Regions from separate parts of the Janthinobacterium pasteuri genome, predicted to be linked through region 1. Evidence: predicted binding sites of a transcription regulator. Region 1 holds the regulator's gene; each other region holds the start of a gene.
The links. The regulator sigma-54, encoded in region 1, starts transcription at its own class of promoters, with help from an activator protein. The targets are predictions, from matches to a motif close to TGGCANGNAANCTGCTTT.

Region 1 (5,178 bases):
TAGTTGCCTCGGGAGCGTAGCGCCGCTCTTTATTGTATGATCGTGCTATGCATATCGTCCTTATCACCGGAATATCCGGCTCCGGTAAATCCGTCGCGCTCAATGTGCTGGAAGATACCGGCTATTATTGTGTCGACAACCTGCCACCGGCCTTGCTGCCCAGCCTGGTGCAAACCTTGCTCGACGAAGGGGCACCGCAACTGGCCGTCGCCGTCGATGCGCGCAGTGCCGAGTCCCTGACCAGCCTGCCGCACAATGTGGCGCTGCTGCGCGACCAGGGGCACGACGTCAAAGTCATGTTCTTGACGGCGACCACGCATTCACTGGTGGCGCGTTTCTCCGAAACACGGCGCAGCCATCCTCTGTCGCACGAATTGCGTCCGAATCAGAATCCAGCCAGCCGCCGCACCCTGATCGAATGCATCACGGAAGAGCGCGAACGCCTGTCTGCCATCGAACAGCTGGGCCATGTGATCGACACCTCGGAACTGAGCGCCAACAAATTACGCGCCTGGATCAAGGATATCGTCGCCTCCGAACGCGCACCGCTGACCCTGTTCTTCGAATCGTTCGCCTTCAAGCTGGGCGTGCCGCTGGACGCCGATTTCGTCTTCGACGTGCGGGCCTTGCCCAATCCCTATTACGACCTGGCGCTGCGCCCGCTCGACGGACGCGACGCACCCGTCATCGCCTTCCTCGATGCGCAGCCCAGTGCGCTGGAACTGCTGGCCGACATCCGCGCCTTCATCGAGAAATGGTTGCCATCATTTAAGTCCGACAACCGCAGCTACCTGACGGTGGCGCTGGGCTGCACGGGTGGCCAGCACCGCTCCGTGTACATGGCGGAACGGCTGGCGCAGTATTTCAGCCCGAATGAACGGGTCGTGCTACGCCACCGCGAACGTAGCTAGCTAATCCAGATGGCGCAGCGGATGCGCTTGCGCTGGCCAGACGGGGGCAAAGAAGCGCGCCACCATGGCCGCATCGACCTCGTCCAGGCTGGCAGGCTGCCAGCGCGGAGCATTGTCCTTGTCGACCACCAGCGCGCGCACGCCTTCGAGCACTTCGCCATGCTCGAAGTTGTGGCGCACCACGCTGCGCTCCATGCGCAGGCAATCGGCCACGCCCAGATGGGCGCCCCGCTGCAGCAATTCCAGGGTCACCGACATCATCAGCGGCGAACGCAGGCGCATGGCCGCCAGCGCCTTGCCGGCGAACGCGCTGTCGTCCTGCGCCAGCGAAGCCATGATCGCGGCCACGGAGCCGGCGCCGAAATGGCGATCCAGCGCCGCGCGCGCCGTGGCCAGAGGAGAAGCCCCCGCCTCGGCCTGAAACGGTGCAGCCAGGGTCTTGATGGCCACCGGCAAACCCTCACCAGGCGTCGATTCGAACAGGGCCAGCAGCGCCCCCATCTGCGCCTCAGGCAGGTAGACATCGGCCAGGCCCGTGTACAGGGCATCGGCCGCGTTGATCGTCAAGCCCGTCAAGCCCAGGTACAGGCCCAGCTGGCCGGCCAGGCGGGACAGGAAATAACTGCCGCCCACATCGGGAAACAAACCGATATTGACTTCCGGCATGGCCATGCGCGTGCGGCCCGTGACGAGGCGCAGGCGGTTGCCAGGCCCGGCTTGCGCCACGCCCATGCCGCCGCCCATCACCACGCCATCCATCACGGCAATATACGGTTTTGGATAGAAATGAATCAAATGATTTAAGGCGTATTCTTCCGTAAAGAAATCTTCCAGCAATGCACTGCCGCCTTGTGGCGTGGCCAGGCCCGCATCGTAAAAGAAACGGATGTCACCACCGGCACACAGGGCTTTTTCACTACTGGAGCGGATCACCACGGCGTCCACCTGCGGATCGTCGCGCCAGGCCAGCAGGGCCACGCTCAAGGCGCGCACCATCTCCAGCGACAGGGAATTCAAGGCTTTCGGGCGGTCGAGCACGATGTGGCCCGTGCGGTTGCGGATGGAGGTCTGGACGAAATCGCTCATGGCAGGCAGGAAAGAAGTGAAAGTGCGAACATTCTAGCGCCTGCGCGGGGAAGATTGCGCTCAAAAGATCGGGGCGCAAAAAAGGGCGCAAGATGTGCGCCCTTAGTTGATCACAACTGCTGGAAGCGGGTGGCCTTAGACGGCGACGACGGCATCTTCCTCTGAGTTGTCTGGCAGATGCTTGATCGCCTCTTTACCGTGCCCTTGCACTTTGGTTTTGTACTTCATCACTTGCCTGTCCAGTTTGTCGATCAGGATATCGATGGCGGCATACAGGTCGTGCGCCAGACTTTCCACATAGACAGTTTTTCCACTCAGGCGCAAATTGACTTCGGCCTTTTGACGTTTTTCTTTCTCTTTGAGGTTATCCACGGTCAGAATCACGGCAATATCGATGACTTGATCGAAATGACGTTTCACGCGCTCCAGCTTCGTTTGTACGTATTCACGAATGGCTGGTGTGACTTCGAGATGATGTCCGCTGATGGTGAGATTCATACACACTCCTAAAGATGATCGGGTTCGTGCGGTCTATTGACTCCGGCCCGCAGAGGAACCGAAAAAAACTTACAAACACTTACGCAGGCTCACTGGCGGAATTTTCAACGCTTCCCGGTATTTGGCAACAGTACGTCGCGCAATCACCATGCCTTGTTCCCCCAGCATGTCCGCAATCTTACTGTCGGATAAAGGATTTTTAGGGTCTTCTGCTCCTGTTAGTTGCACGATCAATGCCCGTATCGCCGTCGATGACGCTTCGCCCCCCGCTTCGGTGGCGACGTGGCTACCAAAGAAATATTTCAACTCGAACATGCCATGCGGGGTGAGCATGTACTTTTGAGTTGTTACCCGCGAGATAGTACTCTCGTGTAAACCCAGTGTATCAGCTATTTCACGGAGCACAAGGGGACGCATGGCAACGGCCCCATGCGAGAAAAAGTTCTTTTGTCTTTCTACTATCGCCTGCGCCACGCGCAAGATCGTGTCGAAACGCTGGCGCATATTCTTGATCAGCCATTTGGCTTCCTGCAACTGTGCGCCCATGGCGCCCTCGCCTTTGCCCTGCTTCAACAAGTTGGCGTACATGGCATTGACGCGCAGGCGCGGCATGACATCGTTGTTCAGGGTGACTTGCCAGCCATTGCGCGCGCGCTTGACGAGGACGTCGGGCACCACGTAATCGGACACGTCCGAAGCGAAGACGGCACCCGGATGCGGATTGCACTGGCGAATCACGGTCTGCGCTTCGCGCAAGTCTTCATCGTCGCAATCGAGGGCTTTTTTCAGCTTGTTGAAATCGCGTTGGGCAAACCAGGTCAGGTGCTTTTCCACGATAACGAGGGCCATGCGCCGCGTCACCATGGCGATGTGCGGCAAGCGCTTGATTTGCAGCGCCAGGCATTCGGATGCATTGCGCGCGCCCACGCCGGGCGGATCGAAACTTTGCAGCAGGGACAACGCCGTGCGCATCTCGTCGGCGTCGATTTCCAGCTCTTGCGGCAAACGCGCCAGGATGTCGTCGAGCGACTCTTCCAGGTAGCCATTGTCGTCGAGCGCGTCAATGATCAGCTCGACCAGCGCGCGGTCGCGCAATTCGAGCACCGTCACGCGCATCTGCTCCATCAAGTGTTCGCGCAGGGTGCAGTGGTGGGCTTCAAGTTGCGGACGGGAATCTTCGTCGTCGGGCGCCTTGCCGCGGCTCGCCTCGCTCCAGTCGCTGTCGCCGCCATCGGCTGCGGCAGGGCTGTCGCCAGCCTCGCCATCAAAGGTTTCCGCTTCGGCCGGCGCGGCGGGTGCCTCCTGGCCTGGCGGCTGGGGCGGTGCTTCGGCCGGCGCGGCCGTGGAACTCAAGGCGCCGTCGGACAGCAGGCGCAGCGAACGGTCGAGCGGATCGTCGAGGCGCTCAAGCAAGGGATTGTCTGTCAGCAGCTGCTCCAGCTCCTGGTGCAATTCCAGGGTAGACAATTGCAACAGGCGTATCGATTGCTGCAACTGCGGCGTCAGTGCCAGGTGCTGCGAAGTGCGCAGCTGCAATGATTGTTTCATTGGCTCACATACGGAAGTGTTCGCCCAGATAGACCCGGCGTACCGACTCGTTCGCGATGATGTCGTCGGGGCGTCCCGACGCCAGCACCGAGCCCTGGTTGATGATGTAGGCACGGTCACAGATACCCAGCGTCTCGCGCACATTATGATCGGTGATCAGGACGCCGATATTGCGTTCCTTCAAGAAGCGCACGATACGCTGGATCTCGATCACGGCGATAGGGTCGACACCGGCGAACGGCTCGTCGAGCAGCACGAAACGCGGGTCGGTGGCCAGCGCGCGGGCGATTTCCACGCGGCGCCGCTCGCCACCCGACAGGGACAGCGCCTGGTTCTCGCGCAACTTTTCAATCTGCAGGTCGGCCAGCAATTTATCCAGGCGCTCCTCGATCTCGGCCTTCTTCAGGGGACGGCCTTCGACGGTCTGGATTTCCAGTACGGCGCGGATATTGTCCTCCACCGTCAGCTTGCGAAACACGGACGCTTCCTGCGGCAGATACGACAGGCCCATCTGCGCGCGGCGGTGGATGGGCAGGCGGGAAATATCCACGCCGCTGATATCGATGGTGCCGCCGTCCGACGGCACCAGGCCGACGATCATGTAAAACGAGGTGGTCTTGCCGGCGCCGTTCGGGCCCAGCAAACCCACCACTTCGCCGCATTCGACTTGCAGCGAGACATCATGCACGACTTGCCGCTTGCCATAGGTTTTTTGCAGTCCGCGAACGATCAGGGTGCTGCCGCAACGAGTATTGTCCATTATTTATTTCCTGACGCGGGCGTGGCCGGCGCCTTCTCCGCCGCCGGTGCCTTGGGCTTCGGCTGGATCACCATGCGCACGCTGCCGCCATCCGGGGTGCTGGTGCCGCTGTTGGAATTTTCCATCGCAAATTCTTCCTTGCGGCTGTCATACGAGATGAAGGCGCCATTGGCCACGTCGGTCGCTTTCGAGCCTTCCAGGCGCGTCAGCTTGGCCTTGGAAAACAGTTTCACCACTTCCGTCTTGTTGTTGTATTCCACGCGCTCCGCCTCGCCCTCCACCCACAGGTCGCCCGCGCCATCGCGCTTCTGGCGGAAGGTGGCCAGCTTGCCGGGATCGGCCCAGAAGGTAATGAACTGGTAGCCTTGCGGATCT
Region 2 (5,178 bases), on a different contig from region 1:
GCCCCAGTATCGCCAGGCAAAGTATCCTTGCGCCGATTTTTTCGCGTGCGTCCCTATGCCGGCACATGCGCTTCGGCGACAATGCCCGCATGAAACGACTCCCTGCCCTGCTGCTCTTGCTCAGTATGTCCCTGCCGGCTGCGGCCCAAAAGCAAGCCGCCTGCCCGTATGCCGCCTGGAAAAGCGGTTTCAAGGGCGATGCGCGGGCGCAAGCCACGTGTTTATTGCGCCCCGTCAAGCTGTATGCGCGCCTGGGCGACAGCGCGCCGCTGCCGGATTTTCTTGCCGAGCACATCGGCCAGCGCACGGGCATCGCCCCGGCCCAACTGCGCGCCTGGCTGGCCGCGCAAGGCATAGCCGAAGCCGACGTGGGCGGCCCCGTCGACGCTCCGCTGTCGCGCGCCATGGGCCGGCTGGCGGCGCCCATGGCCCGGTACTTCGTCATCCACGACACCAGTTACCCGAATTTCCTGACGGAATCCATTCCTGCCCACATCAACGATGCCGGCTGGGACTTCAACGACTTTACCTTGCGCAATCCGGCGCTGGGCGGCGGTCCGAAAGGCCATGTGTATGTAAACCGCCTGGGCGGCTCGCTGGCGGTGCGCGACTTTGGCACGCCCGGCTACGCCAGCAAGCTGGAAAAGGACAAGCCTTCGCTGACGGGCCTGTTCTTGCACGTGGAACTGGTGCAGCCGCGCAACTCCGTACCGGGCGGCGGCAAGGGCAACGACGGCCTGGCGCCCGATCCGGGCTTTACGCCCGCGCAATACGATCGGCTGGCCCTGCTGTACATCGCCGCCAGCGTGCGCAAGGGAACGTGGCTGATCCCCGCCTTCCACGCCGTGCTCGACACGGGTTTTGCGAACGGTCATGACGACCCGCAGAACTTTTCGCTGGCCGAGTGGACAGCCTCGCTTTCCCGCCTGCAGGCGGCCCTGCGGCAAGCCGATACGGGACAGCGTTTCCCTGACGGCTGATTAGGCGCATACTAATATGTATGTGCATAGCCATTCCTGTCACGGAGTTCAGGTGAATATTGCCACGGATCATCAGGCGGACCGCCAGGCAGGCGCGCGTCATCCACTGCAGCGCGCGCAGCGCCTCTTTGCCATGCGCGATGCCGTCCTCAGCGTCTGGGAACAGCGCGTGCGCGCCAACGTGCGCGGCGCGGACCAGTTGCTCACGCCCATCCTCACCAATACCTTGCCCGCCTTTTTCGATAACCTGACCGAAGCGCTGCCCCCCGGCCATCCGCGCGAAAACGCCGCCAGCAACAGTAACGTGCCGGCCGTGCATGGCAATGAACGGGCGCGCATGACCGATTACGGACCGGAACAAGTGATCCAGGAATACCAGATCTTCCGCGACTGCTTTGCCGCCGTCGCGAAGGAGTCCGGCATTACCCTGCGCGGCAAGGATTGGCAGGTGATCAACGAATCGATCGATATGGGCATCCGCGAATCGATACGCGAATTTACCACCATGCACGAAGGCTTCCGGCGCCGCATCGCGGCCGGCCTGTCGCACGACATGCGCAATCCCCTGGCCGTCATCAGCACCAGCGCCCAGTTGCTGCGCATGCCAGCGGACCCGGAACGGGTGGTATTGCTGGCGCACAAGATTGCCGAGCACAGCAAACGGCTCGACAGCATGATCGAGGAGTTGCTCAATAGCCTCAGCTACCACCAGGGCCAGCGGCTGCCGCTGGCCCTGAGCCAGTTCGATGTGCTGCCCCTGGTGCACGCGGTCGCCAGTCAGGTCAACCTGCAGCTGCCGGACAAATGCCAGGTCAGCGGCCAAGCCGTCGTCGGCTGGTGGTGCGAGAACTCGCTGCGACGCGCGCTGGAAAACCTGCTCGGCAATGCCATCAAGTACGGCGACGACGCCCCCGTCAGCGTGCACGTGGAAGCCGTTCACGAACGCCTGATCATCACCGTCCACAATGGCGGCCAGGCTATTGCGCCAGAGCAGGCCGAACGCATCTTCGACTATCTGCGCCGCGAGAACGACAGCCCCACAGCAGGCTGGGGCATCGGCCTGCCTTTCGTGCAAAACGTGGCCGAAAGCCACGGCGGCAGCATCGCCGTCGACAGCGCACCCGAGACGGGCACCAGCTTCATCTTCGACGTGCCCGTCGATTGCCGTCCCTTCGTTCAGCCCGCCGACATCCCCAAGAGTGACAGCTAGCGCACCAAATCGGTGCGAAGAACGGCACAACGCCACAAAAGTGGTCATATTTACACCTGTTCGCCCCCACCCTGTTGGCACGTTTCCTGCTGAGCTGTACGTAGACACGGCTCAAGGGAAATCACAACATGGCAAATTTTTTCAATGAAATGACTGCGGATGAAGTGGGGTCGGACAGCAAGGTACGCGAACACTATCGTGAATTTGACAACTGGCTGGCACAGCAATCCCCCGAAACCATCGCCCGCAAGCGGGCCGAAGCCGACCTGACGTTCCGCCGGGTCGGCATCACCTTCGCCGTGTATGGCGACGATGCCGGCACGGAGCGCCTGATACCGTTCGATACCATCCCCCGCATCATTCCCGCCGCCGAATGGGCGCAGATGCAGACGGGCCTGGTGCAACGCGTGCAAGCCTTGAACATGTTCATCCATGACATCTATCATGAGAAAAACATCATCAAGGCGGGCATCATTCCTGCCGAGCAAATCTACAAGAATGCCCAGTATCGCCCGGAAATGCAGGGCATTTCCGTCGCCGCCGACATTTACGCGCACATCGCCGGTGTCGATATCGTGCGCGCGGGCCAGGGCGAATTTTATGTACTGGAAGACAATTTAAGGGTGCCTTCGGGCGTGTCCTACATGCTGGAAGACCGCAAAATGATGATGCGGCTGTTCCCGGAACTGTTCGCCCGCAACCGCATCGCCCCCGTCGACCATTACCCGGACATGCTGCTCGACAACTTGCGCTCCGTCGCCCCCATGGGCGTGGATGACCCAACGGTGGTCGTCATGACGCCGGGCATGTACAACTCCGCCTACTTCGAGCACGCTTTTTTGGCCCAGCAAATGGGCGTGGAACTGGTCGAAGGCAAGGATTTGTTTGTCAACGATAACTCCGTCTACATGCGCACCACGCGCGGCCCCAAGCGCGTGGACGTGATCTATCGCCGCGTCGATGACGATTTCCTCGATCCGCTGGCTTTCCGCTCCGACTCGTCACTGGGCGTGCCGGGCCTGCTGTCCGTGTATCGCGCCGGCCGGGTAACGTTGGCGAACGCCATCGGCACGGGCGTGGCCGACGACAAGTCGATCTACCCCTTCGTGCCCGACATGATCAAATTCTACCTGTCGCAAGAGCCGATACTCAACAACGTGCCCACCTACCAGTGCCGCAAAGGGGCCGACCTGTCCTACGTGCTGGCGAATTTATCCAAGCTGGTGGTCAAGGAAGTGCATGGCGCGGGCGGCTATGGCATGCTGGTTGGCCCGGCGTCGAGCGCCGCGCAGATCGAGGATTTCCGCCAGCGCCTGCTGGCCAATCCGGGCGGCTATATCGCCCAGCCGACCCTCGCCCTGTCCGCCTGCCCCACGTATGTGGACGCCGGCATTGCACCGCGTCATATCGATCTGCGCCCGTTCGTACTGTCCGGCAAGACGATTTCCATGGTCCCGGGCGGCCTGACCCGCGTGGCACTGGGCGAAGGCTCGCTGGTGGTCAATTCCTCGCAAGGGGGTGGCACCAAGGATACCTGGGTACTCGAAGCCACATCCGCTTTTGCAGGAGAGAAAACATGCTGAGCCGTACTGCCGATCATTTGTTCTGGATGGCCCGCTACACGGAGCGGGCGGAAAACACGGCACGCATGCTGGACGTCAACATGCAGACCTCGATGCTGCCCCAGTCCGAGCAGGACGCCGAACAGGGCTGGCGCGCCACCCTGGGCATTTCCGAGCTGCAAAGCGCGTATGACCACAAATATGGCCGCGATGGTCAATTTCATACGCGCGACGTGCTCGACTTCATGGTGCGCGACCCGAACAACCCGTCTTCCATCCTCGCCTGCCTGACGGGCGCGCGCGAAAACGCCCGCGCCGTGCGGGGTACGTTGACGACCGAAGTGTGGGAAATCCAGAACGCCACCTGGCTCGACATGCAGAAACGCCTGAAAAGCAATTTGCTGGAAACGGACCCCAGCCAGTTCTTCGAGTGGGTCAAGTACCGTTCGCATTTGTCGCGCGGGGTCACGTTGGGCACCATGCTCAAGGACGAGGCGATTCACTTCATTCGCCTGGGCACCTTCCTGGAGCGGGCCGACAACACGGCGCGCATCCTCGACGTGAAGTTCCACGGCGCGCGCGACACGTCGAAAGACATCACCCAGCGCGATTTTTACTACTGGGCAGCGCTGCTGCGCTCCGTTTCCGGCTTTGAAATCTACCGCAAGGTCTACCGCGACGTGATCACCCCGGAAAGGGTGGCGCAATTGCTGATGCTGCGTGGCGACATGCCGCGCTCCCTGCTGGCCTGCATGGATGACGTGGTGGAAAATCTGAAACATATCCGCAACGATGTGTCGGCCGATACGGAACGCTTCGCGGGCAAGCTGCACGCGGAACTGAAATTCGGCCATATCGACGACATCATGAAGGCTGGCTTGCACCATACATTGACGGAGTTTCTGGAAAACATCTATGACCTAGGCAACCGGGTCAGCCGCGATTTTCTCGTTCCCCTGGCGGCCTGATGCAGCTCACTATCCGCCACGAAACCCATTACGCCTACAGTGCGCCGCTGGCCTACACCATCCAGCAGCTGCACCTGACGCCGCGTATCGAGCCGCAGCAGCGCGCCCTGTCCTGGCAAATCAGCACGCCGGGCCAGTGCCACGCCTACACGGATGCCTACGGCAATCTGTCGCACATGCTGACGATTAGCTGCAGCCATCAGTCGCTGAGCCTGGTGGCGCACGGCGTGGTGGAAACCATTTATCCACACAAGGGACGGCTGAACCTGATCGATACCTTGTCGCCGCTGTTGTTTACCATGCCGACAGCCCTGACGCAGGCCAACCCCGCCATCCTGGAGTTGGCGGCCGCCAGCCTGCCGGACCGCAGTGTCACGGCAGGCACTGGGCATTTGCTGCGCCTGGCCGAGCACATCGTTGGCAAGGTGGCGTATGAAAGCGGCGCCACCATGGTCACC
Region 3 (5,178 bases), on a different contig from region 1:
TAGTGATAGCCCTTGAACGTTTCCGTGCCATCGAGATCGTGAGCCATGGGGGCGACTGCCTGCAAGGTGCTGAACCCCCTGGGATCTGTCCTGACCATATCGTCATTTTTGTTGGGCTTGGCCAATCCCACCGTCCATAGCAGTTGCCACTCGGTCGGATAGTCGAGCCGCTGCAGTGGATTGAGCCACTGCAGGCCCACGACTTGTGCCCGGAAAGGAGCATGGGCCGTGATTTTCGGGAGATCGTCTTCTTTCTGCGCAGGCTTCACGGCGCAGGCCGTCTATAGCGCAAACATGGCGGCGCGGTCCTTGTGCAGGGAGTCGGCCAGGGCATCGCAGCCTTCATCAAACTGATCGCTGATGTCGGCAAAGCGCTTCGAGTGCGGCGGGAATGCCTCAGGCAGCTTGGGCGCCTTCATCGGCAGCCGCCAGGACTTGGGTGGCAGGGCATTGATGCGCGTGCCGGCAGTCTTGGCGAGAATGATGACGATGGGCGCGAACAAAAAGGTCAGTATCTTGCGCCCGATGCCTTTGCTGGTCCGCATGCCCTTTTCGATCGAGTACTCGGCGACCAGTGAACGCGGGTCTTCATCTGCCCGCCGGCCGGGCCAGGTATCACCAGGTCCTCATCGCGGCGTTTCAGGCGCGCATTCAGGCCGTCACACAGGCCTTGTTCGGCCTGCTCATACCATTCGCCGTCGGAATTGACGCCGTGCACAAAGATGATGATGCCGGGACGCGGCATTCGCGTGACGGCCTGGAGCAACGCATGGCTGAACAAGGTCGTGCCTTCGGCTTCGGCGAGCAGGATGCAATTGGTATCGAGCGTAGGGTCGGGCGACATGCGGGCGCTCCGTCAGCGTTAAGCAGGAAAAGGCGGCGCCAAAGTGAACTCAGGCAATCTGCACTGTATGCCGATTGCCTGAGGTGGAACTTGCGTGGGGTCAAGAAAGGCGGTGCGAGGGGCGGGGAGTGCCGGGGAAAATCAGATCGCGTTCAGCGGTATTTTGAGGTAGCGCACGCCGTTGTCTTCCGGCTCGGGCAGCTTGCCCGCGTTGATGTTGACCTGGATGGCGGGCAGGATCAATGTCGGCATGTCCAGTGTGGCGTCGCGGCCCGTGCGCATGGCCACGAACTGTTCTTCCGTAATGCCGTCGCGCAAGTGGATGTTGCTGGCGCGCTGTTCGGCCACCGTCACTTCCCAGCGCGGCGCGCGGCCGTTGGGTGGGTAGTCATGGCACATGAACAGCCGGGTTTGCGGCGGCAGCGACAGCAGGCGCTGTGCGGAGCGGTACAGCAGGGACGCGGAGCCGCCTGGAAAGTCGCAGCGGGCCGAACCCACGTCCGGCATGAACAGGGTGTCGCCCACGAAGACGGCGTCGCCGATCTGGTAAGCCAGGTCGGCTGGCGTGTGGCCGGGCACGTGCAGGGCGCGCACTTCCAGTGCGCCAATATGAAACACCTGGTCGGGCGCGAACAGCTGGTCGAACTGCGAGCCGTCGGCCCGGGCGCCATCCTGGTGGTAGACCGCGGCGAAGGCTTGCTGCACTGTCTGGATGGCGGCGCCGATGGCCACGTCGCCGCCCAGCTGCTGCTGCAGGTAGGGCGCGGCGGACAGATGATCGGCGTGCGCATGGGTTTCCAGCAGCCAGCGGCACTGCAAGCCGTGTTCGCGCACGAAGGCGATCACCGTGTCGGCCGACGCGGTCGAGGTGCGGCCCGCCTTCGGATCGTAGTCGAGCACGGAATCGATGATGGCACAGTCCTGGCCATCCGCTTCGTACACGACGTAGGTGACGGTGGCGGTGGCGGGGTCGAAGAAAGCTTGGATTTGTGGAGTCATCGCGGCGGCAGGGGACGGGCAAGGAAGGGCATTATATCGCCAGAGCAGGCTAAAAAAATGCTGCGAACTCATATTTAATATGCGGAAAACAGATAAGCAGGCAGGCCAGGCACGCGACTACCGTGCGCACCCTGTGCCTTGCCGCGTGCTAACCTCATTCTTACAAGGAGGAATTCATGAACGATATCACTGCACGCAGCGAACAGTACCGCGGTTTTACGATTTCGGTGACCGCGCAAAAAGACAACGACGATTTATGGGATTTTACCTACCGCCTGCAACGCGAGGGCGAGAGCGCGGTGCAAGCGATTACACGCAGCCGCACCCTGGGCGGCTATGCGGCACCTGAAACGGCTTGCACGGCCGGCCTGGAAGTGGCCAGGACGGAAGTCGATAATCTGCTGCGCCCTTGAGCCAGCGTAAATCGTTTAGCCGGAAAGTCAGCCTGACCGCGCGCTGGCACCTGAAACACGTCGCTAGCGGCCGCGCTTCATGCTACGATTTCCACTATTGAGTCAGTCACGAAGGAGGCACCGCATGGAAAACAATTCTAAAATTCACTATAAAGGCTGGGAAATCGTTCCCCTGGCCGTGCCCACCACCGATGGCAAATGGTCGGCCAGTTGCGACATCGAACGCGCCACCGCAGAAGGCCTGGAAGTGTTTGAAGGCTCGACCATGCAATTCGTGCGCGACGACGAGGATGGCGCCATTGCCGCCGCCTGCGAAGAGGCCGTGCGCCAGATCGACAACATCATTGCCAATCCGCTGGTGCGTCTGGCCTAGTGTGGTCTTGTAGTTTCAGTTGTATCAGTTGTATACATCAGCCGGCGCCCGCCGGCTGTTTTTATTGTTGCGTCTTGCTGCTTGTTGCATGTTTCAAAAAATGTTTCAAAATGGAGTGGATGAAACAGACTTGAAACGTTTTTGACGGCAAACGTGATGTCGCTGTTGCCTGGCGGGACATCCCTGGTGGGCGTCTTAGCTCCTGTTTTCACTCTGCCGTCAGGTGTTTTTCGCAGCGCCGCGCGGCCCTGGCACGGCATTTGCAATACTGGTACTCATAGCCACTCCGTGAAACATTCGGGACCATCCGAAACCCATAAGGTGAACACATGACTCAATACTCCGCAGGCGCAGCGTTCCGCAAGGCCGTCCAGGAAGAATCACCGTTGCAAGTCGTCGGCGCCATCAATGCCAACCACGCCTTGCTGGCCAAGCGCGCCGGTTATAAAGCCATTTATTTGTCCGGCGGCGGTGTCGCGGCCGGCTCGCTGGGCTTGCCCGACCTGGGCATTTCCAGCCTGGACGACGTGCTGACCGATATCCGTCGCATCACCGACGTGTGCGACCTGCCGCTGCTGGTCGATGCCGACACGGGCTTCGGTTCGTCCGCCTTCAACGTGGCGCGTACCGTGAAATCGATGATCAAGTTCGGCGCTGCCGGCCTGCACATCGAAGACCAGGTGGGCGCCAAGCGCTGCGGCCACCGTCCGGGCAAGGAAATCGTGAGCAAGGAAGAAATGGTTGATCGCATCAAGGCCGCCGTCGATGCGCGCACGGACCCCAACTTCGTCATCATGGCGCGCACCGATGCGCTGGCCGTCGATGGCCTGGAAGCGGCACTGGAACGCGCCGTCGCCTGCGTCGAGGCGGGCGCCGACATGATCTTCCCGGAAGCGATCACGGACCTGGAGATGTATGCCACGTTCGCCAAGGCCGTCAATGTGCCTATCCTGGCCAACATCACGGAATTCGGTGCCACGCCGCTGTTCACGCTGGACGAATTGCGCAGCGCCCACGTGGGCCTGGCCCTGTATCCGCTATCGGCCTTCCGCGCCATGAACAAGTCGGCCGACAACGTCTACCGTGCGCTGCGCCGCGACGGCACGCAAAAGAATGTCGTCGATACCATGCAGACGCGCATGGAGCTGTATGAATCGATCAACTATCATGATTTTGAACAAAAACTGGACGCGCTGTTCGCCGCGCAAAAGAAATAAGTAAAGAAGCGGGGACCGCATGGCGGTCCCGCAGTGACGCACCCGAGACTATTCAATCTGGAGAACACAATGACCGCACCGCAAGTCGCTACTTTCAAGCCTAAAAAATCCGTCGCCCTGTCTGGCGTTACCGCCGGCAACACGGCGCTGTGCTCGGTCGGCAAGACCGGCAACGATTTGCACTACCGCGGCTATGACATCCTGGACGTGGCCGACAGCTGCGAATTCGAGGAAATCGCCTATCTGCTGGTGCACGGCAAGCTGCCGACCGCCGCAGAACTGAAAGGCTACAAGGCCAAGCTGAAATCCCTGCGCGGCCTGCCGTCGGCAGTCAAGTCGGCCCTGGAAGCGCTGCCGGCCGCCGCCCACCCGATGGACGTGATGCGCACGGGCGTGTCCGTGCTGGGCTGCACCTTGCCGGAAAAAGACGACCATAACGCGCCTGGTGCGCGCGATATCGCCGACCGCCTGATGGCGTCGTTCGGCTCCATGCTGCTGTACTGGTACCACTACAGCCATAACGGCAAGCGCATCGAAGTGGAAACGGACGACGACTCGATCGGCGGCCACTTCCTGCACCTGCTGCACGGCGAAAAACCGTCCGCATCGTGGGAAAAAGCCATGCACACCTCCTTGATCCTGTACGCGGAACACGAATTCAACGCTTCGACCTTCACCAGCCGCGTCATCGCCGGCACGGGTTCCGACATCCATTCGGCCATCACGGGCGCCATCGGCGCGCTGCGCGGCCCGAAACACGGCGGCGCGAATGAAGTGGCGCTGGATATCCAGAAACGCTACGACAATGCCGATGAAGCGGAAGCGGACATCCGCGAGCGCGTGGCCAACAAGGAAGTGGTGATCGGCTTCGGCCACCCCGTCTACACGATTTCCGACCCGCGCAATAAAGTCATCAAGGAAGTGGCCCGCTCGCTGTCGCAGGAAGCCGGTTCCACGAAAATGTTCGACATCGCCGAGCGCCTTGAATCGGTCATGTGGGAAATCAAGAACATGTTCCCGAACCTGGACTGGTTCTCGGCCGTGTCCTACCACATGATGGGGGTGCCGACGGCGATGTTTACGCCGCTGTTCGTCATTTCGCGCACTTCGGGCTGGGCTGCCCACATCATCGAGCAGCGCATCGACAACAAGATCATCCGCCCGAGCGCCAATTACGTAGGCCCGGAAGACCTGGAATTCGTGCCGATCAAGGACCGCAAATAATGACCTCTAATATGAACACCCTGCATCGCAAGCCCTTGCCGGGAGCCCAGCTAGACTACTTCGACACGCGCGCCGCCGTCGATGCGATCCAGCCAGGCGCCTACGCCA
Region 4 (5,178 bases), on a different contig from region 1:
CATTCCTCCAGCCTGCTCGCGCAGGCTTTTTTTGGCCTGCGTTTTTCGCCGGCGCCGTGGGGCGGAGTGTTTCATTACGGCTATCTTAGGTGGTATGCTTGTGGCAGAACACAGAGAGATTGCCCGCCATGCCACAAAAAGCACCACGCCGTACCCGCGAACGCATCCTGGAGTTGTCGCTGCGCCTGTTCAATGAGTTTGGTGAGCCGAATATCACGACGACCGTGATTGCGGAAGAGATGAATATTTCGCCGGGAAACCTGTATTACCACTTCCGTAACAAGGATGACATCGTCAATTCGATCTTCGTCCAGTTCGAGGCGGAAATCGAACGCATCCTGACCGTGCCTGACGGGCGCCGTTCGAATATCGAGGATGTCTGGCTGTACCTGCACCTGATGTTCGAACTGATCTGGCGCTACCGCTTTTTCTATCGTGACCTCAATGATTTGCTGTCGCGCAACCGCAAGCTGGAACTGCACTTCAAGCTGATCCTGGCGCACAAGATCAAGGTGGCCACGCAACTGTGCGAAGATTTGCGCAGCGAACAGTCTTTGGACGCGTCGGACATGGAAGTCGCTGCGATGGCGACGAATATGGTGGTTGTCGCCACCTATTGGCTGTCGTATGAATATGTGCGCAACCCGCGCAAGTACAGCGAGCAGCAATCGATGTCCGATGCGCTGGCGCGCGGCTGCTACCAGGTGCTGTCCCTGATCGGGCCGTATTTGCGCAATGAAACGCATTTGCTGTTTCGCAAACTGTCGGAAGAGTATGTGACCAAACTCAAGAACGACTGACACGGCCGCTGGCGGCAAGGCGGCAGGTCGTCATTTACAGGAGATATGTATGGCTTGGAAACAATTTCCCTATCCGGACGCAGCCTATGTCTACACACCGCAGACCCTGGAGGCGGCTTGGGCGCGCCTGCATGCGGGCGATGTGGAACCGTTTCCCACGCACGCGGCGCTGGTGCAGGCCTGGCTGGCCTTCCATGCGGGCGACTTCGAACGCGCCGTGAAGCTGGGCCTGGCCGTTGGCGTGCCCGGCTATGCGGTGGCGCACAAGGCGACCTGCCTCTACGCCACGCACCTGGAAGTGAACGACAGCCAGAAACTCGATATGTACGAAGAAGTGGCGGAGCGCTGCGAGCGTCAGCAGATCGAGCAGCCAGACAACCCGGCAGGCTACTACTGGCATGCCTACAGCCTGGGCCGCTACGCGCTGGGCACGTCCGTTGTCAAGGCCCTGGCGCAGGGCATGGGGGCGCGCGTGCGCAACAGCCTGGACCGCACGATGACGGTGGCGCCCATGCATGCGGAAGCGCATATTGCGTTTGGGATTTATCATACGGAAATTATCGACAAGGTCGGTGCCATGATCGGCAGCCTGACCTACGGCGCCAACAAGGAAGATGGCTATCAGCACTTCAAGACGGCACTCGCCCTGATGCCGTATTCGGCGCTGGCGCACAGCGAATATGCGCGCGCCTTGAACATGCTTGACGGAAAGAAAAAGCTGGCGGAAGCGCTGGCCCTGTATGAAAAGGCGGCCGAGTGCGTGGCACTGGACGCCAAGGAACGCCTCGAGGTCGAGGCGGCGATCGATGAATTGAAAGAATAAGGACGACTGTGATCAAGGCTTTATGTGTGTATTGTGGCGCCAATGCGGGCGTCTCACCGGACTATGCCGTGGCGGCGCGCGAACTGGCGCGCGTGCTGGTGGCAGAAAATATTTCACTGGTGTATGGCGGCGGCAAGGTGGGCCTGATGGGCGTGATCGCCGATGAAGTGCTGCGCCTGGGCGGCGAGGTGACGGGCGTGATTCCTACCCAGCTGGTTGAGCGCGAAGTAGGCCACACGGGCTTGACGCGCCAGTTCATCGTGAAGGACATGCATGAGCGCAAGGCGATGATGGCCAGCCTGTCCGATGCCTTCATCGCCATGCCCGGCGGCTATGGCACCCTGGAAGAGCTGTTCGAGATGCTCACGTGGGCCCAGCTGGGCCTGCACGCCAAGCCCATCGGCTTGCTCAATGTCGACCGTTTCTATGATGGCTTGCTGGGATTCGTGCAAAACGGCAGGGAGCAGGGCTTCATCCGCCCGCAGCATGCGGCTTTCCTGAATGCCGATGCCGATCCTGCCGCGCTGGTGCAGCGCCTGAAGGAGTGCGCACCCTAGCGTCGTCGATGCCATGCGATACAGCCATGCCCTGAAAAGTGCATGGCTTTTTTTATTTCTGCACGGGAAAATTGATCGGGATCAATTAACTAATTAATAAAAATACAGTCATAGTATTGCCTCCGAGGCATGTTTTTTTGAAAATGAAGATGCTTTTTATGTATTAATGTGCTCTACTGGCATGGTTCAAAAATTAGGAATTTCGGACACCGACGAGCGATGTAGAGACTCCCAAAAAAAGGTGCCGATCTGTTTCAAGTTGCCACAACCACGCTACTTCATCATCTCGAAAGGATGCTATTTTGAAAACAATGAATCTCTTGCGCGCGACTGCTGTCGCTGCCCTTTTCGCCGCTGGCGGCGCCCAGGCGCAGACGACCACGATCGGCTTCGATGCGCTGGAACATCCGGGCATCTTCGGTTCCGTTTTCCCCTCCTACTCGGAAGGCGGCTACAATTTTGACAGCAGCTTCCTGGGCCTGTTGAGTTCGGCACATCAAAGCAGCTTCGCCTACGCGGGCTCGGCCGGCCTGGGTGCGACAGCCCTGTCGACGACGACCTTGTCGCGCGCCGACGGCGGGGCTTTCTCGCTCAGCTCGATCAGCCTGGCTGACTTCGTGAGCTTGCCCGGTTCCTACGACGTGACCTTTGTCGGCCATCAGGTGGGCGGCGGCACGGTGAGCCAGACGTTTACCCTCGGGGGCGGCCATACCTTCGCCGATTACACATTCTCGGGTTTCAACAATCTGCTGTCGGCATCGTGGAAAGAAGGCGCCCTGCACACGTTCCAGGTCGATAATATCGCCGCCAGCGTGAGCGCTGTGCCGGAACCGGCCACGTACGGCATGCTGCTGGGTGGACTGGGTGTTCTGGCGTTCCTGCGCCGCCGCAAGAACGCCGCCTGAGCCTGAATTGGCGCCGACCCTGCCGGCGCACAGGAAAAAAGCCGCCTTTTACCAGGCGGCTTTTTCACGCTGGTCGGCACCGGCCGTCACGACCACAGGCGCTGGCCCGACAGGTCGAGCTGCGTCAGGTACAGGCGCACGTCGAATTCGTACTGGTGGTACTGCGGTTCCATATACGCGCACAGCTTGTAGAACGCCTTGTCATGTTGCTTTTCTTTCACATGCGCCAGTTCGTGTACGGCGATCATGCGCAGGAATTCCAGCGGTACTTCCTTGAACATGGTGGCCACGCGGATTTCATGCTTGGCCTTGAGCTTGCCGCCTTGCACGCGCGAGATCGAGGTATGCAAGCCCAACGCATGCTGGATCGCATGGATCTTGCTGTCGAACGCTACCTTGTTGATGGGCTCGGCATTGCGCAGGAATGTATTCTTCAAGTCTTGCACATACTGGTACAGCGCCTTGTCGTTGCGCACATCATGCGCATTCGGGTAGCGTTTCAACAGGACTTCACCCAGCTTGTCCTGCGCGATCAATTGTTGTACTTGCGCTTGCGTTTGTTCGGAATAGGCGCTCAGGTATTTCAGGGATGGCTGCATGCGGAGAAGGGCGGGGCGGGGCGCGGAGGTGTCAGTAAGGCGAGAATGTACCATACCGCCGCGCCCCGCGCTGCGCCGGCTCTTGCACGGGGCCGCCTGCGCCGCCCCGTGCCGCCGTCAAGCGGTGCGCGCAGGTCAGCCCTGGCCCTTGTCGTCCTCGTCCTTGCTGCCTTGCCGGCTCGCCTTGGCTTGCTGCTCGGCGCTGCCGCTGCGTGCCGCGCTACTGCTACCGCTGCGGCTTTCATAGGCGCGCTGGGCCGATTGTCGGCTCTCCCCGCCTTTCCTGCCGATTTCCGCCATGTGTACACGGTTGCGGCTGACGGCTTCACCGCCTTTCTGCCCGGCCCGGCGTGCTTCTTCCGAGTCGAATTCATGCGCCGTGCCCTTTTGATGGGCTGCCTGACCGCCCTTGCTGGCAATTTCGCGTTGTTGCTCCTCGTTCATGGCGGCAAAGCCGCGTTTGCTCGTGCCTTTGCTGCTGCCCGGTTCGCCCGCTTTCTGGCTGCTGCCAGCGCCTTTGCCCTGCTCATTACTGTTAGCCATGTCGCTCTCCTTGCTGTCGGGTGGGGTCTAGTGTTCAATTCAACTGCTCAATGCGCCTGATCGGATTGCCTGCCGCTCTCGCGGCTGCGGCCCGCACCATCGTGGCGGCCCGTGGCGTGCATTTTTTCGAGCATTTCACGCTGGTGCTGCGTGGCTTTTTCCGTTTCTTCGGCCGTCTTGCGCACCACTTCATCGGCGAAGGCCACGGCCGTACGGCTGGCTTCGGGCAGGTGGTTCTCTGCCGTGCGGTTCATCTCGACATTGGCGTTGGCGACGAGATTGCCGAGTTGCTGCTGGTACTGGCGCAGCTTGTTGCTGCCCGGCTGCAACTGAGCAGCGGCCTGCGACATGAACTCGCCCGTGTCGCGCGCGCACAGCAGTTGCTGGCTGGCGCTGCTCCATTCCTGCAGCAGGTCTTGCGCCAGCCGCAGATGCAGCTCGCTCAGTTGCTGCGCCGTATCGAACAGCTTGCGCGATAGTTCTGTGGCGAAATTGCTCTGGGCCTCCAGGTGGGATTTCAGGGCGGGGCTGAGACTTTGGGGGGTACTGTTGGTGAACATGTTCTACCTCAATGAAAATCTGGTCCGAGAAACACCCGGTGCACCGGATGCGGCGTGTGCTGAAACAAGCAAAGAGATAGACGCCGGATGGCGTGCCAGGTTCCACGCCGGATGCCGGTTTGGTGCGAGAATGGCGCCTGGCAGGCAGAAAATCGCGATGACTTTGTGCCAGATCAAATGAACGTGAATCGGCTTGCCACCGCTGGCAGCCATGCTGCTTGTGTGGAAAATGCTGGTTTACAGGCCCGGCCGTGCGACAATAGTCGGCTCGCGGCAGCGCAGCCGATGGCCGGCGCGCGTGGCTGAGCCGAGCATAGCCCACCTTTTTTGCCTTATTCCGCGACCATGACGCATCCCGAATACATCCTGACCCTGTCCTGCCTGGACCAGC

Region 2: ACQ4WN_RS17405 (circularly permuted type 2 ATP-grasp protein) is a predicted target of sigma-54. The motif match lies at 2,266-2,283, and genes of this name have one in related genera.
Region 3: prpB (methylisocitrate lyase) is a predicted target of sigma-54. The motif match lies at 2,879-2,896, and genes of this name have one in related genera.
Region 4: ACQ4WN_RS22715 (PEP-CTERM sorting domain-containing protein) is a predicted target of sigma-54. The motif match lies at 2,208-2,225, and genes of this name have one in related genera.

Annotation. Positions count from the first base shown of each region.
Region 1 is NZ_JBNYXS010000019.1:78,469-83,646, reverse strand. Features, by position in the region: gene rapZ (RNase adapter RapZ) at 48-911, shown strand; gene ACQ4WN_RS18765 (enoyl-CoA hydratase/isomerase family protein) at 912-1,997, opposite strand; gene hpf (ribosome hibernation-promoting factor, HPF/YfiA family) at 2,133-2,495, opposite strand; gene ACQ4WN_RS18755 (RNA polymerase factor sigma-54) at 2,565-4,043, opposite strand; gene lptB (LPS export ABC transporter ATP-binding protein) at 4,048-4,803, opposite strand; gene lptA (lipopolysaccharide transport periplasmic protein LptA) at 4,803-5,178, opposite strand, start outside.
Region 2 is NZ_JBNYXS010000017.1:38,759-43,936, forward strand. Features, by position in the region: gene ACQ4WN_RS17395 (hypothetical protein) at 90-980, shown strand; gene ACQ4WN_RS17400 (sensor histidine kinase) at 1,033-2,190, shown strand; gene ACQ4WN_RS17405 (circularly permuted type 2 ATP-grasp protein) at 2,319-3,773, shown strand; gene ACQ4WN_RS17410 (alpha-E domain-containing protein) at 3,767-4,720, shown strand; gene ACQ4WN_RS17415 (transglutaminase family protein) at 4,720-5,178, shown strand, end outside.
Region 3 is NZ_JBNYXS010000009.1:111,564-116,741, forward strand. Features, by position in the region: gene ACQ4WN_RS11815 (hypothetical protein) at 1-269, opposite strand, end outside; gene ACQ4WN_RS11820 (hypothetical protein) at 282-545, opposite strand; gene ACQ4WN_RS11825 (T6SS effector phospholipase Tle3 domain-containing protein) at 509-844, opposite strand; gene ACQ4WN_RS11830 (MBL fold metallo-hydrolase) at 986-1,843, opposite strand; gene ACQ4WN_RS11835 (hypothetical protein) at 2,020-2,256, shown strand; gene ACQ4WN_RS11840 (hypothetical protein) at 2,381-2,629, shown strand; gene prpB (methylisocitrate lyase) at 2,959-3,846, shown strand; gene prpC (bifunctional 2-methylcitrate synthase/citrate synthase) at 3,916-5,070, shown strand; gene acnD (Fe/S-dependent 2-methylisocitrate dehydratase AcnD) at 5,082-5,178, shown strand, end outside.
Region 4 is NZ_JBNYXS010000028.1:63,654-68,831, forward strand. Features, by position in the region: gene ACQ4WN_RS22700 (TetR/AcrR family transcriptional regulator) at 129-800, shown strand; gene ACQ4WN_RS22705 (tetratricopeptide repeat protein) at 850-1,623, shown strand; gene ACQ4WN_RS22710 (LOG family protein) at 1,635-2,180, shown strand; gene ACQ4WN_RS22715 (PEP-CTERM sorting domain-containing protein) at 2,492-3,085, shown strand; gene ACQ4WN_RS22720 (YgjP-like metallopeptidase domain-containing protein) at 3,172-3,684, opposite strand; gene ACQ4WN_RS22725 (KGG domain-containing protein) at 3,820-4,227, opposite strand; gene ACQ4WN_RS22730 (phasin family protein) at 4,275-4,787, opposite strand; gene purU (formyltetrahydrofolate deformylase) at 5,133-5,178, shown strand, end outside.